DNA from 2 places in the Micromonospora sp. NPDC048898 genome. Region 2 is predicted to be linked to the other one. Evidence: riboswitches for the same ligand, from Rfam matches in the RefSeq annotation. Region 2 holds a riboswitch; the other holds the start of a gene.
The links. A riboswitch is a leader RNA that binds a small molecule or an ion and turns the genes downstream of it on or off. The one in region 2 is predicted to bind thiamine pyrophosphate.

Region 1: another riboswitch for thiamine pyrophosphate. It lies ahead of thiE (thiamine phosphate synthase); the one in region 2 lies ahead of ACGFIQ_RS28375 (ECF transporter S component).

What each region holds. Positions count from the first base shown of each region.
Region 1 covers NZ_JBICUF010000003.1:551,671-561,170, forward strand. Annotated here, with positions in the region: gene ACGFIQ_RS12830 (hypothetical protein) at 1-1,549, shown strand, start outside; gene thiC (phosphomethylpyrimidine synthase ThiC) at 1,710-3,302, opposite strand; gene thiD (bifunctional hydroxymethylpyrimidine kinase/phosphomethylpyrimidine kinase) at 3,320-4,105, opposite strand; partial or broken gene ACGFIQ_RS12845 (thiamine phosphate synthase) at 4,188-4,863, opposite strand; gene ACGFIQ_RS12850 (thiazole synthase) at 4,983-5,762, opposite strand; gene thiS (sulfur carrier protein ThiS) at 5,759-5,959, opposite strand; gene thiO (glycine oxidase ThiO) at 5,950-7,221, opposite strand; gene thiE (thiamine phosphate synthase) at 7,218-7,844, opposite strand; TPP riboswitch at 7,839-7,948, opposite strand; gene ACGFIQ_RS12870 (ThuA domain-containing protein) at 8,259-9,500, shown strand, end outside.
Region 2 covers NZ_JBICUF010000014.1:124,496-133,995, forward strand. Annotated here, with positions in the region: gene ACGFIQ_RS28325 (metal ABC transporter permease) at 1-588, shown strand, start outside; gene ACGFIQ_RS28330 (metalloregulator ArsR/SmtB family transcription factor) at 626-925, shown strand; gene ACGFIQ_RS28335 (Fur family transcriptional regulator) at 922-1,326, shown strand; gene ACGFIQ_RS28340 (hypothetical protein) at 1,378-1,986, shown strand; gene ACGFIQ_RS28345 (hypothetical protein) at 2,243-2,410, shown strand; gene ACGFIQ_RS28350 (acyl-CoA dehydrogenase family protein) at 2,585-4,591, opposite strand; gene ACGFIQ_RS28355 (DUF6328 family protein) at 4,696-5,199, opposite strand; gene ACGFIQ_RS28360 (sugar isomerase domain-containing protein) at 5,339-6,088, opposite strand; gene ACGFIQ_RS28365 (hypothetical protein) at 6,085-6,246, opposite strand; gene ACGFIQ_RS28370 (alpha/beta fold hydrolase) at 6,276-7,106, opposite strand; TPP riboswitch at 7,204-7,308, shown strand; gene ACGFIQ_RS28375 (ECF transporter S component) at 7,384-7,977, shown strand; partial or broken gene ACGFIQ_RS28380 (ATP-binding cassette domain-containing protein) at 8,030-9,500, shown strand, end outside.

The sequences.
Region 1 (9,500 bases), on a different contig from region 2:
GGATGCGCCGCTGACGGTCAAGCCCCGCCGAGCCCGTAAGCCGAAGGCCGGCCCGCTGGCCACCACAAATCCGGCCGACGGTGCGCCGGCATCGGAGTCGGCGAGCACCGACGACACGGCCGCCGGCACCGCCGCGCCCGACACAGAGGGCCAGGGCTCCGAGTCCGGCCCGGTCACCGAGGCCCCCGCAGTCCCCGCGAGCGCAGCAGCCCCGACCACCGGAACCGGTCGGACAAGAACCCCCGTCACCCCGACCACCACGACCGGCCCGACCAGAACGCCCACGCCCACCGCCACCGCCGGCCCGACGAGAACACCCACCCCCACCACCACCGCCGGCCCGACGAGAACACCCACCCCGACCACCACCGCCGGCCCAACCAGAACACCCGCCCCCACCACCGCCGGCCCAACCAGAACACCCACCCCCACCACCACCGCCGGCCCGACCAAAACACCCACGCCGACCACCACCGGTCCGACCAGAACACCCACCACCGGTTCGGCAGGCGCAGCGGCCACCCCGGCCGACACCAAGGCGGCGGCGGACGCTCCGTCGCGTACCCCGGACGGCGCCGGCGCTGGTTCCACGGCGCGGCCGGCCGACCCGGCCGTCGAATCGGCGGCCGCGAGGGCTGGCGAGACGAGCAGCGCGCGGCGCACCACCGAGGACGATCAGACCGGTGGGTTCTTCGGGGTCACGGCCGCCAGCGACCCGGACGCGGTCCGGTGGACACCTGCGCCGTCGGCTTGGCCGGTCACCCCGGCTTGGACGGTGCCACCGCAGGCATCCGAGCCGGGGCCGACGGCAGCGGAGCCGCCGACCGGACCGGACGAGTCGACCGGGCAGACCCCGAGGGCCCGGCACCGGGTGCCGCTGCCGGATTTGAGCCGGGTTGCCACCTGGAACGCGTTCGACACCTCTCGCCGCACCGACCCGACGGAGTCGCCGGAGTCGCCGGACGATTCGGCAGCGCGGACGGCACCGACCGGCCCGGCCACGGCAAGCGAGTTGGCCGGTGCGGCCAGACACCCGGGCTCGACGGAACCTCCGGCCGTGCCGGACCGGGCTGGCGCGCCCACCGCCACCGGCACCAGCACCAGCGCCGGCAGCGGCATGGGCACCAGCGCCGGCAGCACCACCGCCACCGGCACCAGCGCCGGCAGCGGCATGGGCACCAGCGCCAGCAGCACCACCGCCACTGGCACCGGCAGCACCACCGCCACTGACAGCGACAGCGACACCGGCGACAAGGCAGGCACCGGCGACCCGGCGAGCACCGACGCCACACGTGCCGCGGCGACGTCCGCGACGGTGGCCGAGCAGCCCTCCCGGCGCGGGCGGCTCGGCGGTCTGTTCCGCCGCAACCGGTCCCGGGCCGAGGAGAAGAATCCCGACGCGTCGGACGCGACGGAGGCCCTGCCGACGCAGGACGAGGAGTTCGTCGACTGGGTCGCCGGTCTGGGCAAGCCGGTGTCGGACAACGAGCCGCAGCAGGACAGCGGCCGACGTTCGCTGCGCTCCACCGGCCGACACCACCGCGACTGACCCGCCGGCCGGTGGGTCAGCCACTGCTCGGGGCACCTGATCCACTCGGGTTCATTGATGTCGGGCTGTCCCGGCCGCCCGGATACCGCGATATCAGTGAACCCGAGTGGATCATCCGGGGCGCGCGTGAGGGAACTGTCACGCGCGCCCGCGAGACTGGTCAGGCCAGCGGCAGGTAGACCCGGCTGCCGCCGGAGACGAACTCCTCCGACTTGTCCTTCATGCCGCGCGCCGCGTACTCCTTGAGCTCCTGGGTGATCTTCATGGAGCAGAACTTCGGGCCGCACATCGAGCAGAAGTGTGCTGTCTTCGCCGGCTCGGCCGGCAGCGTCGCGTCGTGGTACGAACGCGCGGTCTCCGGGTCCAACGAGAGGTTGAACTGGTCCTCCCAGCGGAACTCGAACCGCGCCTTCGACAGCGCGTCGTCCCAGGCCTGTGCGCCGGGGTGCCCCTTGGCCAGGTCCGCCGCGTGGGCCGCGATCTTGTACGCGATCACGCCTGCCTTCACGTCGTCCCGGTCCGGCAGGCCGAGGTGCTCCTTCGGGGTGACGTAGCAGAGCATCGCGGTGCCGAACATGCCGATCATCGCGGCGCCGATCGCCGAGGTGATGTGGTCGTACGCGGGCGCGATGTCGGTGGTCAGCGGCCCGAGCGTGTAGAAGGGCGCCTCGTGGCACCACTCCTGCTGGAGGTCCACGTTCTCCTTGATCTTGTGCATCGGCACGTGACCGGGGCCCTCGATCATCACCTGCACGTCGTACGCCCAGGCGACCTTGGTCAGCTCACCGAGCGTGCGCAGCTCGGCGAACTGCGCCTCGTCGTTGGCGTCCGCGATCGAGCCGGGCCGCAGCCCGTCGCCGAGGGAGAACGTCACGTCGTACCGCGCGAGCAGCGCACACAGCTCCTCGAAGTTGGTGTAGAGGAAGTTCTCCTCGTGGTGCGCCAGGCACCACGCCGCCATGATCGAGCCGCCCCGGGAGACGATCCCGGTGACCCGGTCCACGGCCAGCGGCACGTACGGCAGCAGCACCCCGGCGTGCACCGTCATGTAGTCCACGCCCTGCTCGGCCTGCTCGATCACGGTCTCCCGGAACACCTCCCAGCTCAGCTTCACCGGGTCGCCGCCGACCTTCTCCAGCGCCTGGTAGATCGGCACCGTCCCGATCGGCACCGGCGAGTTCCGTACGATCGACTCGCGGGTCTCGTGGATCCGCTTGCCGGTGGACAGGTCCATCACGGTGTCCGCGCCCCAGCGGGTGGCCCAGGTCAGCTTCTCCACCTCCTCGGCGACCGACGAGCTGACCGCCGAGGTGCCGATGTTGGCGTTCACCTTGACCAGGAACGCCTTTCCGATGATCGCCGGCTCGCACTCCGGGTGGTTGACGTTGAGCGGCAACACCGCCCGACCGGCGGCGATCTCGGCCCGGACCAGCTCCGGGTCGACGTTCTCCCGGATCGCCACGAACTCCATCTCCGGCGTCACCACACCCGCCCGCGCGTACGCGAGCTGGGTGGGACGACGTCCGTCCACACCGGCGAGTGGCGTACCCGCACCTCGCACCGGGGCCACGTCACCCCGCTCGGCGATCCACGGCCCGCGCAGCGGCGGCAGCCCCACCTCCGGGTCCGACCCGGGGCCGGACGTGTCGTAGAGCCGCACCGGCGGAAGATCCCCGGTCAGCCCCACCTCCGCGAACGGCACCCGGACGTCGGGCCGCGAACCCTCGACGTACACCTTGCCTCGTGCCTGCATGACAACTCCCTTGGTGATCAGGCGGACCAGCCGAAGTGATCCAGCGGTCCACGTCCCGCGCCCAGCTCCCAACTCCGTGCGCCGGTCAGCGCACGGAGCACGTACTCCTTCGCGGCCCCCACCGCGGCCGGCACCGGATCGCCGAGGGCGAGCCGCACGGCGATCGCCGCCGAGAACGAACATCCGGTCCCGTGGGTGTGCCGGGTGTCCACCCGGGGGGCGCGCAGCAGGGTGGTCCCGTCGGCGCCGTGCAGCACGTCGACCGCCTCGCCGCCGCCCAGGTCACCGCCGGTGACCACGACGTACTCCGGGCCGCCGGATGCCAGGGCCTCGGCGGCCACGACCATCCCGGCCACGTCGTCCACCGGGCGTCCGGTGATCGCCGCGGCCTCCGCGCAGTTCGGCGTCGCCACCCTGGCGTACGGCAGCAGCCGCTCCACCGCACTGACCACGCCGAGCCGGTGTCCACTTGTGGCGACAAGCACCGGATCGACGACGAGCTGCGGCAGCCGGCCGTCCCGGGCGGCCTCGGCGACCACGTCCGCGACCGCCGGGGTGCCGAGCATCCCCGTCTTGACCGCGCGCACGGTGAAATCCATGAGTACGCTGTCCAGCTGCTCGGTCACCGTGCGCGGCGGCATCGGCAGCACGGCGTCGACGCCCCGGGTGTTCTGGGCGGTGACCGCGGTGAGGACGCTCGTGCCGTACGCGCCGAGCGCCGCGAAGACCTTGAGGTCGGCCTGGATGCCCGCGCCGCCGCCGGAGTCGGAGCCGGCAATGGTGAGGATGGTGCTCGGGGTCACTTCTCCTCCTTGGTTGCGGTTGGGGGCGGGGCGTTTGTGGTTGCGGTTTGGGGCTGCGGCCGACAGTGCCCACTCCGGGCGGTCAGGCTTGATCCCTGCGTGGGCACTGTCGGCCGCAGCCCCGTGCGTGGAGACCTGGCTGACCCCGCGCCGGGTTTTGCGAGCTTGGGGGTGACCGCCTCGGCATAGGCGCTGGTCAGGCTCGCCGCTGTTTCGGTGGGGTCTTTTGCGCGCATGATCGTGCCCAGCACTGCCACCCCTGCGGCTCCCGCCTCCACGCAGGCGGTTACCTGTTCCGGGGTTTCGATACCGCCCAGGGCCAGTACCGGTACGTGGCTGATCCTGATCAGCTTGCGCAGCCCTTCGGTGGCCAGGGGTGGGCCGTACCCGGGCTTGGTTCTGGTGGGGTAGACCGGGGAGATGGTGGCGTAGTGCTCGGTGGTCAGGCGGTTCAGCTCGGTCTCGTCGTGGCAGGAGCGGCCGACCAGGCGGTGGGTCGGCGGCGGGTACGGACCGGCGGCGGGCAGGTGCACGGCGTCGCCGCCGAGCGGGTCGGGCCCGGCCACGACGAGGGTTCCACCGACGTCGGCGAGGATCGCGCGCAGGTCGGTGGCGAGGGCGGCGCGCTCGGCGCGGGGCAGGTCCTTCTCCCGCAGCACCACCCAGCGCACTCCCCCGGCCACCGCTCCCGCGACAACCAGGTCCAGCCCACCAGGAGCGACCAACCGATCGGTGAGGACGACAACCCCCGACGGCACGGCCCCCAACGAGATCTTGGAAGGAATGTGCCCCTCCAGGGGCAGTTTGCTTCCAAGATCTACCGGCGGCGGTGACGGTGGCGGCGGCGGTGGTGGCGGTGGCGGTGGCGGTGGGGCGGTCACAGGTTGGGTCTTCCCTCGTCGGGGGTGGACGCCAGCGCGTGGAAGCGGCGGGCGATCCGGCCCGCGCCGGCCGCGAGATGCCCGGCCTCGACCGCGTACCGCATCGCGGTGGCCATCGCCACCGGGTCCGCGGCCCGGGTCACCGCGCTGGCCAGGAGCACCCCGTCGCAGCCCAACTCCATCGCCAGGGCCGCGTCGGAGGCGGTGCCGATGCCGGCGTCGAGGATCACCGGCACGTCGACACCCTGGCGGATGAGCCGGATGTGGTGTGGATTGCCGATGCCCAGCCCCGAGCCGATCGGCGAGCCGGCCGGCATCACCGCGGCACAGCCCACGTCGGCGAGCCGGCGGGCGAGCACCGGGTCGTCACTCGTGTACGGCAGGACGGTGAAACCGTCGGCGACCAACTCCTCGGCGGCGCGGAGCAACTCCACCCCGTCGGGCAGCAGCGTCCGCTCGTCGCCGATCACCTCCAGCTTGACCCAGTCGGTGTCGAACGCGTCCCGGGCCAGCCGGGCCACCTTCACCGCCTCGGTCGCGGTGTGGCAGCCGGCGGTGTTCGGCAGCAGGCGTACCCCGCACCGGTCCAGCAGGTCCAGCAGCCCGCCGGCCGTGCCCGGGGCGGTGTCCACCCGACGCAGCGCCAGCGTGACCAGCTCGGTGCCGGACGCCCGGATCGCCTGCTCCAGCACGTGCAGATTGGCGGCACCACCGGTGCCGAGGATCAGCCGCGAGGTGAACGTCTCCCCACCCAACTCGAACGACACCCCGCTCACCCGCCCTGCGCCGCGGTGAGCACCTCGACCCGGTCACCGTCGCGCAACGCCGTGGTCGCCCAACCCGCCCGGGGCACCACCTCGCCGTTGACCGCGACCGCCACCCCACGCGGTTGTGGCGCGACGTCACGGACCAGGTCGGCCACCGACACCTCACCCGGGACGCTTCGCCCAGCCCCGTTCACCGTCAACTCCACAGGTCCCCCTTCATCGTCGTTTCGGGCTCGCCGTCCGCCGCCGCGCCGACGAACCGAAACGGCTCGCCGACGAACCGCAAGGGCTTGCCGTCCGCCGCCGCGCCGACGAACCGAAACGGCTCGCCAACGAACCGCAAGGGCTTGCCGTCCGCCGCCGCGCCGACGAACCGGTCCGGTCGGAAGGGCGCGAGCAGCGGATCGGGCTCGCCGGCGCGTACCAGTTCGGTGATCAGGTCGGCGGTGACCGGGGTGAGCACGATGCCGTGCCGGTGGTGACCGGTGGCGACCAGGACGTCCGGTCGGCCCGGCAGCGGCCCGAGGATCGGTGCGTTGTCCGGGGTGCCCGGCCGCAGCCCGGCGACCGCCTCGACCAGGTCGTACTCGGCCAGCTCGGGCACCAGGTCGACTCCGGCGCGGAGCAGGCGCTGCACGGCACCGGCGGTGACAGTGGTGTCCGATCGTTCCTCGACAGTCGCGCCGAGCACGACCTCGCCGTTGGGGCGGGGCACCAGGTAGACCGGTTCGCCGTCGGCGTACCCCCGGATCACGTGCCGGAAGCCCGGCGCGACGCCGTCGGGCGCGCGCAGCCGGAGGATCTGGCCCTTCACCGGTCGCACGGGCAGGCCGGTGAGTGCGGCGGCCCCGCAGCCGGCGGCGACCACGGTGACCGAGGCATCCACATCGGACAGCCGCGTGACCGCCTGCGACACCAGCACCGCGCCGGCTCGCTGCGCGGCCGTGCGCAGCGCCGGCACCAGCAGCCGGGGGTCGACCTGGTGGTCGGTCGGCGCGAGCGCGCCGCCGCGCACCCGGGGGGCGAGGGCAGGTTCGAGGTCGCGCAGCTCGCTGGGGAGCAGCGGGGTCACCGGCAGACCCAACCCCTGTTGGTACGCCCACAGCCGGCGCGCCTCGGCCAGGTCGTCGCGGGTCAACCCGACCAGCAGGGTGCCCTCGGTCCGGTAGCCGATGTCGACGCCCGTCGCGTCGGCAAGCTCGGCGGCGAACGTGGGCCAGCGGGCGGCGGACGCCAGCAGCAGTTCGGTCAGCTGCCGCTCACCGAAGTACGCCTCGGCGACCGGGGCGAGCATGCCGGCGGCCACCGCCGACGCCCCCGAGCCGGGTGCCGGATCGTGCACCACCACCCGCAGCCCTCGCGCGGCGCAGCGCCAGGCGATCGCCAACCCGATCGGCCCGGCCCCGATCACCGCCACGTCCGGCCGGACCCGGTCGTCGGACGACGCCGAGTCCGACCGGCCGGTCAGCACGTCAGGGCCTCGATCAGCGTGGCGGTCGCCTGCGCCGGATCGGCGGCGGCGGAGAGCGCGCCGACCACCGCCACCCCGTACGCCCCGGCGGCCCGCAGCTCCCGGACGTGGGCGGCGGTCACGCCACCGATCGCGATGACCGGCACGTCGACGGCGTCGGCGACGGCGCGTACCCCGGTGGGCCCGATGGGGTCCGGCAGGCCGGACTTGGTGCTGGTGGGGTGGCACGGCCCGACGCCCAGGTAGCTGGCTCCCGCCGCGACTGCCGCGGTCGCCGTTTCCGGCGCGCGGGCGGTGGCTCCCAGCACGCCGGTGGGGCCGAGCACCCGACGGGCGGCGGTGACCGGCAGGTCGTCGGCTCCGACGTGGCCGCCGGCGGCACCCACCGCCAACGCCACGTGCAGTCGGTCGTTGACCAGGCAGGTCGCCTCGTACGGCAGGCAGAGCGCCAGCACCCGCCGGGCCAGGTCGTACGCCTCGCGGTCGGTGGCGGAGTCCTCCACCCGGACCTGTACGACCAGGTCGGCGCGGGCCACCGTGAGGGCGGCCCGGACCACGGTGAGCGGGTCCCGACCGGGTCGGGTGTCGGTGATCAGATGCAGTCGCCCCAGGGACGGCACGGCAACTCTCCTCCCTGCGCCGGCATTACCCGGATCAGGTTCGACGGTCGGGGGCTGTCAGCCCCCCTCTCAGCCCGGTACACCGGGCTCCCGTGGGTTACTTGCGTGTCACCGTACGACAGATCCGCCGGTCTGCCAAGGCGGGCTCGGCGGCGGCCGGTGGGCCGGAACGCACCGAATCGAGCTAGATCTGTGGGGCGGTTCATACGGTCCTGTTCGGAATGTCGCCTGCCGTTGCAGAACCGTTACCCGCCGGCATCTTGCCGGACATTGAACCAGTCGAATTAATTTGTTCAGCGATTCGACAAAATGTCGGTGGGGGCGCCCTCGCAGGGTGTGACCACCGACTCCATCAGGGACGGCCTTCGGCGAGCCGACTCCCGCGATCTCCGTCACTACGACACAGGAGGCGGCGTGTCCCGTTCTCGTCGTGCCCGCGTACCCATCACCGCAACCCTCATCTCCCTGGCCCTCGCTTCGACCACCCTGTTCGGCACGCCCGCGCAGGCAGCACCGGCCGCCGCACAGGTCCCCCCACGGGAGGCAGCGGCCGGAACCCCGGTCACCCAGGTGGCGCCGAAGGCGCCCCAGAAGGCCGCCGACGATCCCTTCTCGGTCCTGGTCTTCTCCAAGACTGCCGGTTTCCGGCACGACTCCATCCCCACCGGTGTCGCCGCCCTCCAACAGCTCGGCGCCGCCAACGGGTTCACCGTGGACGCCTCCGAGGACGGCGCCGCGTTCAGCGACGCCAACCTGGCGAAGTACAAGGCCGTGATCTGGCTCTCCACCACCGGTGACGTCCTCAACGCCGAGCAGCAGGCGGCGTTCGAGCGCTACGTGAAGGCCGGGGGCGGTTACGTCGGCATCCACGCCGCGTCGGACACCGAGTACAGCTGGGCCTGGTACGGCGACCTGGTCGGCGCGTACTTCGCCAACCACCCGCAGAACCAGCAGGCCACGGTCAAGGTGGAGGACCACGCCCACCCGTCCACTGCCGAGTTGCCGGACCGCTGGTCCCGGTTCGACGAGTGGTACAACTTCCAGACCAACCCGCGGCCGGACGTGCACGTGCTGGCCAGCCTGGACGAGAAGAGTTACACCCCGGGGGCGGGCGCGATGGGCGCCGACCACCCGACCTCCTGGTGTCAGGACTTCGACGGCGGTCGTTCCTGGTACACCGGTGGCGGGCACACGCGGGAGTCGTTCGCCGAGCCCGAGTTCCTGTCCCACCTGCTCGGCGGCATCCGGACCGCGGCCGGTGTCGCGGACGCCGACTGCGGTGCCACGAAGACCTCGAACTTCGAGAAGATCGCCCTGGACAGCAACACCAGCAACCCGATGGAGCTGGACATCGCCCCCGACGGGCGGGTCTTCTACATCGAGCGCGACGGCCGGGTGCAGATCATCAAGCCGGACACCGGCAGCACCGTCACCGCCGTCGACCTGGATGTCTTCACCGGCAACGAGGACGGTCTGATCGGCATCCGGCTCGACCCGGACTTCGCCACCAACAAGTGGGTGTATCTCTACTACGCCCCGAACGACAACGTCACGCGCAACCTGCTGTCCCGGTTCACCGTGACCGGCGACACCATCGACCCGGCGAGCGAGAAGCAGGTGCTGCGGGTCGACACGCAGCGCAACACCTGCTGCCAC
Region 2 (9,500 bases):
GGCGGCATCGCGGGCGGCGTGCTGCTGGTCGGCCTCTCCGACGCGACGAGCGCGAACCTGAACGCCTACCTGTTCGGGTCACTGATCACCACCTCCCTCGCCGATGTGATCACCATCGCGGTGCTCGGCGCGGCGATCCTGGTCACGATGATCGCGCTGCGCCCGGCGCTCTTCGCGGTCAGCCACGACGAGGAGTACGCCCGGGTCTCCGGCCTGCCGGTGCGTACGCTGAACCTGCTGATCGCGGTCGCCACCGCGATCACCGTGACCATCGCGATGCGGGCCGTCGGGGTGCTGTTGATCAGCGCGTTGATGGTGGTGCCGGTCGCCACCGCCCAGCAGGTCACCCGGGGTTTCCGCAGCACCATGACCGCGGCGATGGCCCTCGGGCTCTTCGCCGCCGGCTCCGGTGTCTGGGTGGCGGCCACCGCGGACACCGCGCCGGGCGCCTCGGTGGTGCTCGTCGCGATCGCCTCCTTCCTGGTGGTCGCCGTCGCCGGTGGGGTCTGGCGGACACTGCGCCGGCGGTCCACGCCGGCCGCCGTGCCAACCGCCGAACCCCACGAGGTCGTGCTGGGCCGATCCTGAGCGGGGCGCCGTCGCTGGTATTGGTTACCGTTACAGGATGACCAGCGCGACGGGCTACGAGGGGTTCGACGGGGCCAGCGAGTTGCTCCGCGCCCTGTCGGCGCCCATCCGGCTGGCCATCGTCAGTGAGCTGGCCAGCGGTGAGCGGTGCGTGCACGAGCTGGTGGACAAACTCGGTGCCGCGCAACCGCTGGTCTCCCAGCACCTGCGGGTGCTGCGCGGCGCTGGTGTGGTGCGGGGTTCCCGCCGAGGTCGCGAGATCGCCTACAGCCTGGTCGACGAGCACGTCGCGCACATCGTGGCGGACGCGGTCAGCCACGCCGGGGAGGGATCATGAGCGAGAGCGAGAGCGGCACCGCGGTGCGCAACACCCGGCAGCGTTCGGCGGTGAGTGCGCTGCTGGCCGAGATGGAGGGCTTCCACAGCGCCCAGGACCTGCACGCGATGCTGCGCCAGCGTGGCGAGCGGGTCGGCCTGACCACCGTCTACCGCACCCTGCAGGGGCTGGCCGACACGGGCGAGATCGACGTGATGCGGCCGCCGGGCGGCGAGCACCTCTACCGTCGGTGCAGCGAGGGCCACCATCACCACCTGGTCTGCCGGGCCTGCGGGCGCACCGTCGAGGTGGCCGGGCCCGCGGTGGAGAGCTGGGCCGACCGGGTCGCCGCGCAGCACGGCTACGCCGACGTCAGCCACACCCTGGAGATCTTCGGCACCTGCCCGACCTGCGTCCGCTGACTGTCGATCCGACCGTGCCGTCCGCGCTCGGATCGTGGCACGCTGTCCGGCGTGAAAATCTATGCCGATCGGTTTCCGACCGCCGCCCGTCAGTTGCTCACCGACCTGCTCGTCGTCGCCTGGGTGTACGTGGCGATCCGCGGCGCCCTGTGGCTGCACGACCTGGTGCAGAAGCTCGCCGTACCGGGGCAGAAGTTGGAGGGCGCCGGTAGCGGGCTCGCCGACAACCTCGCCGACGCCGGCAGCAAGGTTCGCCGGGTGCCGCTTGTCGGCGACGAGCTGACCGCACCCTTCCGGCAGGCCGCCGACGCCGCACGGGGGCTCGCCGACGCCGGCCGCGACCAGCAGCACCTCGTCGACCAGCTCGCCCTCGCCCTCACCATCGCGGTGCTGATCTTCCCGCTCGGCATCGTGCTGCTCGGTTGGCTGCCGCTGCGGGTCCGCTGGATGCGTCGGGCCGGCTCGGCCGCGCAGCTGGCCGCCGGGCCGGCCGGTCGGGACCTGCTCGCCCTGCGCGCGCTGGCCACCCAGCCACTGGGCCGGCTGACCCGGATCGGTCCGGACGTCGCCGAGGCGTGGCGCCGCGGCGACGACGCGACGGTAGACGCGCTGGCAGCGCTGGAGCTGCGCCAACTCGGCCTGCGCAGCCGTGGCCGCTGACGATCACCGCACGTGCCGTGATCACCGCACGTGCCGTGATCACCGCACGTGCCGTGATCACCGCACGTGCCGGCGAGCACCGCTCGTGCCGTGATCACCGCACGTGCCGGCGAGCACCGCTCGTGCCGTGATCAGGTGATGAAAAGTAGGTCCTCGTGCTGCTTCTGACCTACTTTTCATCACCTGATCAACACAACTGCGGTGCCGACCACCGCGCCGCCCCGGCCCGCAGGGCGGGGACCGTTAAGGTCTTCGAGTGTTCTACTTCCTGGTCGTCATCGCCGTCCTGCTGCTCGGCTACGCCGCCGTCCTTGTGTCCTTCGTCCGCCGGGGCAAGAAGATCCCGCCAGCGGCCTACCTGGGCCTTGCGGCGCTCAACGGCCTGATCCTGGCGGCGGTGCTGGCCTGGGCGATCGCCGGTTGACCCGCGCCGTGGCCCGCTGACCCGCGCCGTGGCCCGCTGACCCGCGCCGTCGCCCACTGACCCGCGCCGTGGCCCGCTGACCGCGCCGTCGCTCACTGACCCGCGCCGTCGCCCACTGACCTGCGCCGGCCGCCGCCGAGCCGGCCCTGCTCGAAGTGGCGCCGGGCGGTGCGGTCACGGCTTCGGCGGGATGCGGCGGCGGACGTCCTTGGCGGTGGACGGGCCGGCCGACCAGCGGGCCACCCAGGGCAGTTCGTCGGACGGGGTGATCACGCCCTCCTCCAGGCCCGCGTAACGGCCGGCGAGGACGCGCTTCGCGGCGGCGGTGTCGACCGAGTCGGTGTTGTCCCACAGGGCGTTGAACAGGGCGTCCACCCGCACCCGCGCCTGCCGGCAGAACAGGTCGGCCAGCTCGACATTTTCCGGGCGGTTGCCCCGCTCGGCGTTGGCCCGGACGCAGACCGCGGACATCGCGAACAACTCGGCGCCGATGTCCACCACGCGGCCGAGGAACGCCTGCTTACGCTCCATCTTTCCCTGCCAGCGGGACATCGCGTAGAACGTCGACCGGGCCAGCTTGCGCGACGACCGCTCCACCTGGCGCAGGTGCGCGGCGAGCGGCCCGAACTCGGCGTACGCCGATGGGCTCTGCCCCCGGCCGACGGCCAGGGTGGGCAGCCACTTCGCGTAGAAGGCACCGGCTCGGGCGCCGGCGCGTGCCTTGCGGCCCAGCCCCGCGTCCGGGTCGATGATGTCGCCGGCCACCGACAGGTGGGCGTCGACCGCCTCCCGCGCGATCAGCAGGTGCATGATCTCGGTGGAGCCCTCGAAGATCCGGTTGATGCGCAGGTCGCGGAGCACCTGCTCGACGTTGGCCGGGCGTTCGCCACGGGCGGCCAGCGAGTCGGCCGTCTCGTAGCCGCGCCCGCCCCGGATCTGGACCAGCTCGTCGCCGACCTTCCAGGCCATCTCGCTGGCGTACAGCTTGACCAGCGCGGCCTCGATCCGGATGTCGTTGTGGTCGTCGTCGGCGAGCAGGCAGCAGAGGTCGAGCATGGTCTCCATGCCGTACGTGGTGGCGGCGATGAAGGAGAGCTTCTGCGCGACGGCCTCGTGCTCGCCTACCGGCCGGCCCCACTGGACCCGGTCGGCGGCCCAGCCCCGGGCCACGTTCAACGCCCACTTGCCGGCGCCCACGCACATCGCCGGCAACGACAGGCGGCCGGTGTTCAGGGTGGTCAGGGCGATCTTCAGCCCCTTGCCCTCGCCGCCGATGACGTTCTCGGCGGGCACGAACACGTCGTGGAACCGGGTGAGGCTGTTTTCCAGGCCACGCAGGCCGACGAACTCGTTGCGCCGTTCGACGGTGATGCCGGCGCTGTCGCCGTCCACCACGAAGGCGGTGATCCCGCCCCGCCGACCCTCGGTGGCCGGCACCCGGGCCATCACCACCAGCAGGGTGGCCACGATGCCGTTGGTGGCCCAGAGCTTCACCCCGTTGAGCCGGTAGCCGGTGCCGTCCTCGGTCGGCTCGGCGGTGGTGGCCAGCCGGGCCGGGTCGGAGCCGACGTCCGGTTCGGTGAGCAGGAACGCGGACACCTCGCCGGCGGCGAGCCGGGGCAGGAAGCGTTGCTTCTGCTCGTCGGTGCCGAACATCTTCAGCGGCTGCGGCACCCCGATCGACTGGTGCGCGGAGAGCAGCGCGCCGATGGCCGGGCTGACCGAGCCGGCCAGCATCAGCGCCCGGCAGTAGTGCAGGTTGCTCAGCCCCAGCCCGCCGTACTTCCGGTCGACCTTCATGCCGAACGCGCCGAGGTCGGCCAGGCCGTGGAACACCGAGTCCGGAATGGACGCGTCGCGCTCGATGGCGGCCCCGTCCACCTCGGAGGTCAGGAAGGCGCGGAACCGACCGAGGAACTCCTCGGCGCGAGCCACGTCGTCCGGATCGGATCGGGGCCACGGGTCGATCAGGTCGAGTCGGAAGCGGCCGAGGAACAGCTCCTTGCCGAAGCTGGGCCGGTCCCAGGTGGACTCGCGGGCGGCCTCGGCGACCTGCCGGGCCTCCTTCTCCGAGACCTGCCCGGCCTCCTCGGGCAACGGGGCCACGGCACCGGCGGTGCGGGGTGCGGCGTCGGAGTCGGGGCCGTCCGGTGTTGGTCTGCCGTCCTGCGTCGTGGTCACGGCTGCCCCCTCGAACCTCGGTGCGGCTGCGTCGACATGCGCGACTGTCGTCACGCTACCCCCGGTTGTTACCCGGGGGTAGCGATCGGTGGAGATCTGTCAGATCAGCGGCCGGCGATCTCGTCCGGGTCGTCGTCCTCGTCGTCCATGTCGTCCTCACCCCAGTTGCGGCGAGCGAACGGCAGGGCGGCCCAGAACGTGATGAACCAGAGCCCGGTCAGCGCACTGAGCACGAAGGCGATCGGCCGGTCCAGCACGAAGTCGGTGATCAGCAGCACCGCGCTGACCATCGCGATCAGCATGAAGGCGAGACCACCGGTGGCCATCCGGTGCGCGAAGCGCACCAACTCCGGCTTGCGCCCCTGCCGGAACAGCGCCCGGTGGAACGCCACCGGCGAGATGATCATCGCGGTCGCGGCGGCCGCGGCGAGCAGCGCGACGATGTAGACGTCCCGCTGGAACTCCGTGGTCCTGGTGAACCCGTTACTGAACGGCAGGGTGAGCAGGAAGGCGAAGAGGATCTGCACGCCCGTCTGTGCGACCCGCAACTCCTGCAACAGGTCGGCGAAATTGCGCTGCCAACGCTGCTTCTCGGTCTCCTTGGACACGCGCTACCTCCGGTGCGACGCTACTGCCGACGGTCCCGGCCGCCGACAGCAACGCCAATGCCCCACCTGGGCGAGCGTGAAACGGGTTCACGACATCCGTCGTTCACCTTCCGGACGCACCTCGGCCATCAGCACCGCGTCAGGACCCGCGCCGGATTCGACCGGCGTACCGGGTCTCCAATTCCGTGTTGTGCGCGTCGCCGTCGGGGATGTTCGCCGACAGGTAGACCGGCGGACGCTCCCCCGCCGCCAGCAGCCGCGCCACCACCTCCACCGTGACCTGCTGGGCCAGCAACGCGGCGGTGATCGAGGAGACCGCGCCGACCGCGCCGCCGCCGGGCAGCGGCAGCGTCGCGTCACCGTACGGCGCACCGTTGTCGAGCACGACGTCCGCGAGGTCGGCCAGCTTGCGCCCGGACGGGTGGCGGGAGGTCATCCGGCCAGAGTGCTGCGCCGAGGTGATCGCCACCAGGGCGTGGCCACGTTCCTTGACAAGGGTGGCGAACTCCACCATCGCGCCGTTGACCCCGGAGTTCGAGGCGAGAACGAAAACGTCGGCGGGCCGTACCGGAGCCAGCTCGTAGAGCCGGTGGGCCACCGCCGGGTCCCGCTCCAGCAACGGACCAAGCCGCTCGGCCGGCTCACCGCCGAGCAGCACCAGGTCACGCAGCGCGATCCGGTTGGTCGGCACCAGCCCACCCGCCCGGCCGGCGATCTCCATGGCGAGGGCCTCGGAGTGTCCGGTGCCGAACGCGTGCACCACCCCGTCGGCGCGTACGGCGTCGGCGATCAGGTCGGCGGCTCGCCCCACCGCCTCCCGCTGGCTGGCGGCCACCCGACCGATCGTCTCGGTCACCACGGCCAGGTAGGCCTCGGCACTCACCGTCATGCGTCCTCCGTCGTCCGATTACGGTCCAGCCAGCGCACCCCGAAGTCGACAGCCGCCCGCTGGCGCATCAAGCTGCCGGTCCCGGTGCCGACCGGTCCGCTGTGCGCCGCCCCGGTGGCCTCCAGGTCCGCCCAACGCGTCGAAGTCGTCCGCGTCACGGTGCCCCTTTCCGACCGACCCGCACGGCTCAGGCCGTTCCGGCGGCCCGGGCCAGGATCGCCTCGGCGAGCGGACCCGGCGCCGTGTCCGGAATCCAGTGACTCACACCGGTCAACGGCACGAAGCGGTACGCCCCGGTGACGTTCGCCGCACACGCCTCGGCGGCACTCCGGCCGATGGCGACGTCCCGGTCACTCCAGACGTAGGTGGTGGGCACCGCGACCGGGCCGACGCCGGCCAGGTCGGCGCGGGACATCGCCCGGTACCAGTTCAGCGCGGCGGTGAGCGCCCCCGGCGCACGCATCGGGGCGGCGTAGCGGTCCACCCGGGGCGCGTCGCCCACCCCACCGAGCATCTTGCACAGCGCTGTCGCGTTCCACGCCAGCAGCACCCTCTCCGCGGTCCCCGGCTTACGGAACAACGCGATGTACGACGAGCGGGCCTTCTGCTGACCGTCGTTGGCCAGGGCGTACGCCATGGCGGCCGGATGGGGCACGGACACCGCGGTCAGCGTACGGACCCGGTCCGGGTGCCCGGAGGCGACGGCCCAGGCCACGATCGCGCCCCAGTCGTGGCCGACCAGGTGGACGGTGTCCAGCCCCAGGGCGTCGAGCACCGCCACCACGTCGGCGACCAGCTCGGGGATCCGGTAGTCGGCCACCGCCGTCGGCCGCGCGCCGGGCGAGTAGCCGCGCTGGTCCAGCGCGTACGTGCGCAGCCCGGCCGCGTGCAACGCGGGCACCACGTCGTCCCACTCGCCGCGGTGTTGGGGGAAGCCGTGCAGCAGCAGGACGGGTACGCCGTCCGACGGACCGCCGGCGGTTACCTCGAACGTGAGACCTCGCGCGTCGACCCGCATGATCGTCAGCCTACCCAGCCGACGTACGGCCGGCCGCTGGGTGGAAGCCCTGCTAGGCCGGCACCCCTGGTCGGTGTTAGCGTCGTCGAGACAACTTCACATCCGACAGGGGAGCGCACAGCGCTGAGAGTGCGGGCACGCCCGCAGACCCTCGAACCTGATCTGGGTAATGCCAGCGCAGGGAGTTCGGTCGACCTCCAGCCGCGCCGCCGTCCGGTGCCACCGGGCGTGCGGCGTGCGTCTTCTCCTGGTTCGCAGTCAGAACTGGGAGCAATACATGAAATCCACCACCGACACCGGCCGCTGGCGGACCATCGACATCGTGGTCGCCTCGGTGCTCGCGGTCGCCTTCGGCGTCATCTTCTGGGCCTGGGGCCTGGTCTGGAGCGCCACCGAGGGCGCCTTCACCTTCTTCCCGCCGGCGCAGGCGCTGCTCTACGGCGTCTGGCTGATGCCGGCCGTGATCGGCGGCCTGGTCATCCGCAAGCCCGGCGCCGCGCTCTACTGCGAGACGGTGGCCGCGGTCCTCTCCGCGCTGCTGGGCAGCCAGTGGGCCGGCACGGTGATCCCGCAGGGCATCGTGCAGGGCATCGGCGCGGAGCTGGCGTTCGCCGCCTTCCGCTACCGGTCGTACCGGCTGCCGACCGCGCTGCTGGCCGGCGCACTGACCGGTCTCAGCGCCGCACTGTTCGACTTCTTCGTCTGGAACGCCGACTACGCGTTCACCGACTACCGCCTCCCGTACGCGCTGATCACCATCGTCAGCGCCACCGTGATCGCCGGTGCCGGCGGGTGGCTGCTGACCGAGTCCCTGGCCAAGACCGGAGTCCTGGACCGCTTCCCGGTAGGCCGAGACCGAGCACTGATCTGACCTTGTCCCGTTGAAATGCGGGTGGGCCCGGGGCCGGGAGGGGGTGGGTGTGGTGGGCGGGGTACTGCTGCGGGGGTTCGGGTGGCGGCACGCCGGGCGGCGCGCCTGGGCTCTGCGCGGGGTTGATCTGCGGGTCGAGGCTGGGGAGCGGGTTCTGCTGCTCGGGCCCTCCGGGGCCGGTAAGAGCACCCTGCTCAGCGCGCTGGCCGGGCTGCTCCCCGACGACTCCGGCGAGCAGGAGGGCACCGTCGAGATCGACGGTCTCGACCCGCGCAAGGGACGGGAACGCGTCGGCATCGTCTTCCAGGACCCGGAAACCCAACTGGTGATGGCGCGCTGCGGCGACGACGTCGCGTTCGGGCTGGAGAACCGCGGCGTACCGACCGACGAGATCTGGCCCCGGGTGGACGAGGCGCTGCGCCGCGTCGGCTTCCCGTACCGCCGGGACCGCCCCACCGCCGCGCTCTCCGGCGGCGAACAGCAACGCCTCGCCCTGGCCGGCGCACTGGCGCTGCGTCCGGAGCTGCTGCTGTTGGACGAGCCGACCGCCAACCTCGATCCGGCCGGGGCCGACCTGATCCGACAGGCGGTGGCCGGCGCGCTGGACGCCGACACCACGCTGATCCTGGTCGAGCACCGGATCGCCGAGGCGCTGCCACTCGTCGACCGGGTGGTCGTCCTGGAACCTGGCGGCGGGGTCCGCGCGGACGGCACACCCGAGGCCGTCTTCGCCGCCCACGGTGGCACGCTTGCCGCCGAGGGGGTCTGGGTGCCCGGTCACCCCATCGCGCCCCGGCCGGCCACCGCCGCGCCCGGGGACCTGCTGCTCACCGCCGACCGGCTCGGCCTGCCGCCCCGGCTGGGCTCCACCGACCTGGCGGTACGCGCCGGCGAGGCACTCGCCGTACGCGGACCCAACGGCGCCGGCAAGTCCACCCTGGCGTTGCTGCTCGGCGGGTTGCTCCGGCCGGGCGCCGGACGGGTCACCGCATCCGTCGAGTTGGCCGGCACCGACCACCGCACTCCCCCACACCGCTGGCCGGCCCCCGCACTGGCCCGGCGGATCGGGTCGGTCTTCCAGGATCCGGAGCACCAGTTCGTCACCAGCACCGTCTTCGACGAGCTGGCACTCGGCCCACGCCGGACCGGTCAACCCGAGGCGGCCGTCAAGCAGACCGTGTCCGGGCTGCTGGAACGGCTGCGCCTGGGCCGCCTCGCGGCTGCCAACCCGTACACCCTCTCCGGTGGTGAGGCGCGGCGGCTGAGTGTGGCGACCGCCCTGGCCACCGCGCCCCGCCTGCTGATCTGCGACGAACCCACCTTCGGCCAGGACCGGCGGACCTGGCGGGAGTTGGTCGACCTCTTCGCCGACCTGCGCGACGCCGGGCACGGCGTGGTCGCGGTCACCCACGACGCGGACTTCGTGGCCGCGCTCGCCGACCGCACCGTCACCCTGCGCCGAGCCGCGACCGGCACCGACCCGGCCGGTGATCGGCCAGACCGGCCGACGGCAGGCGAGCGGC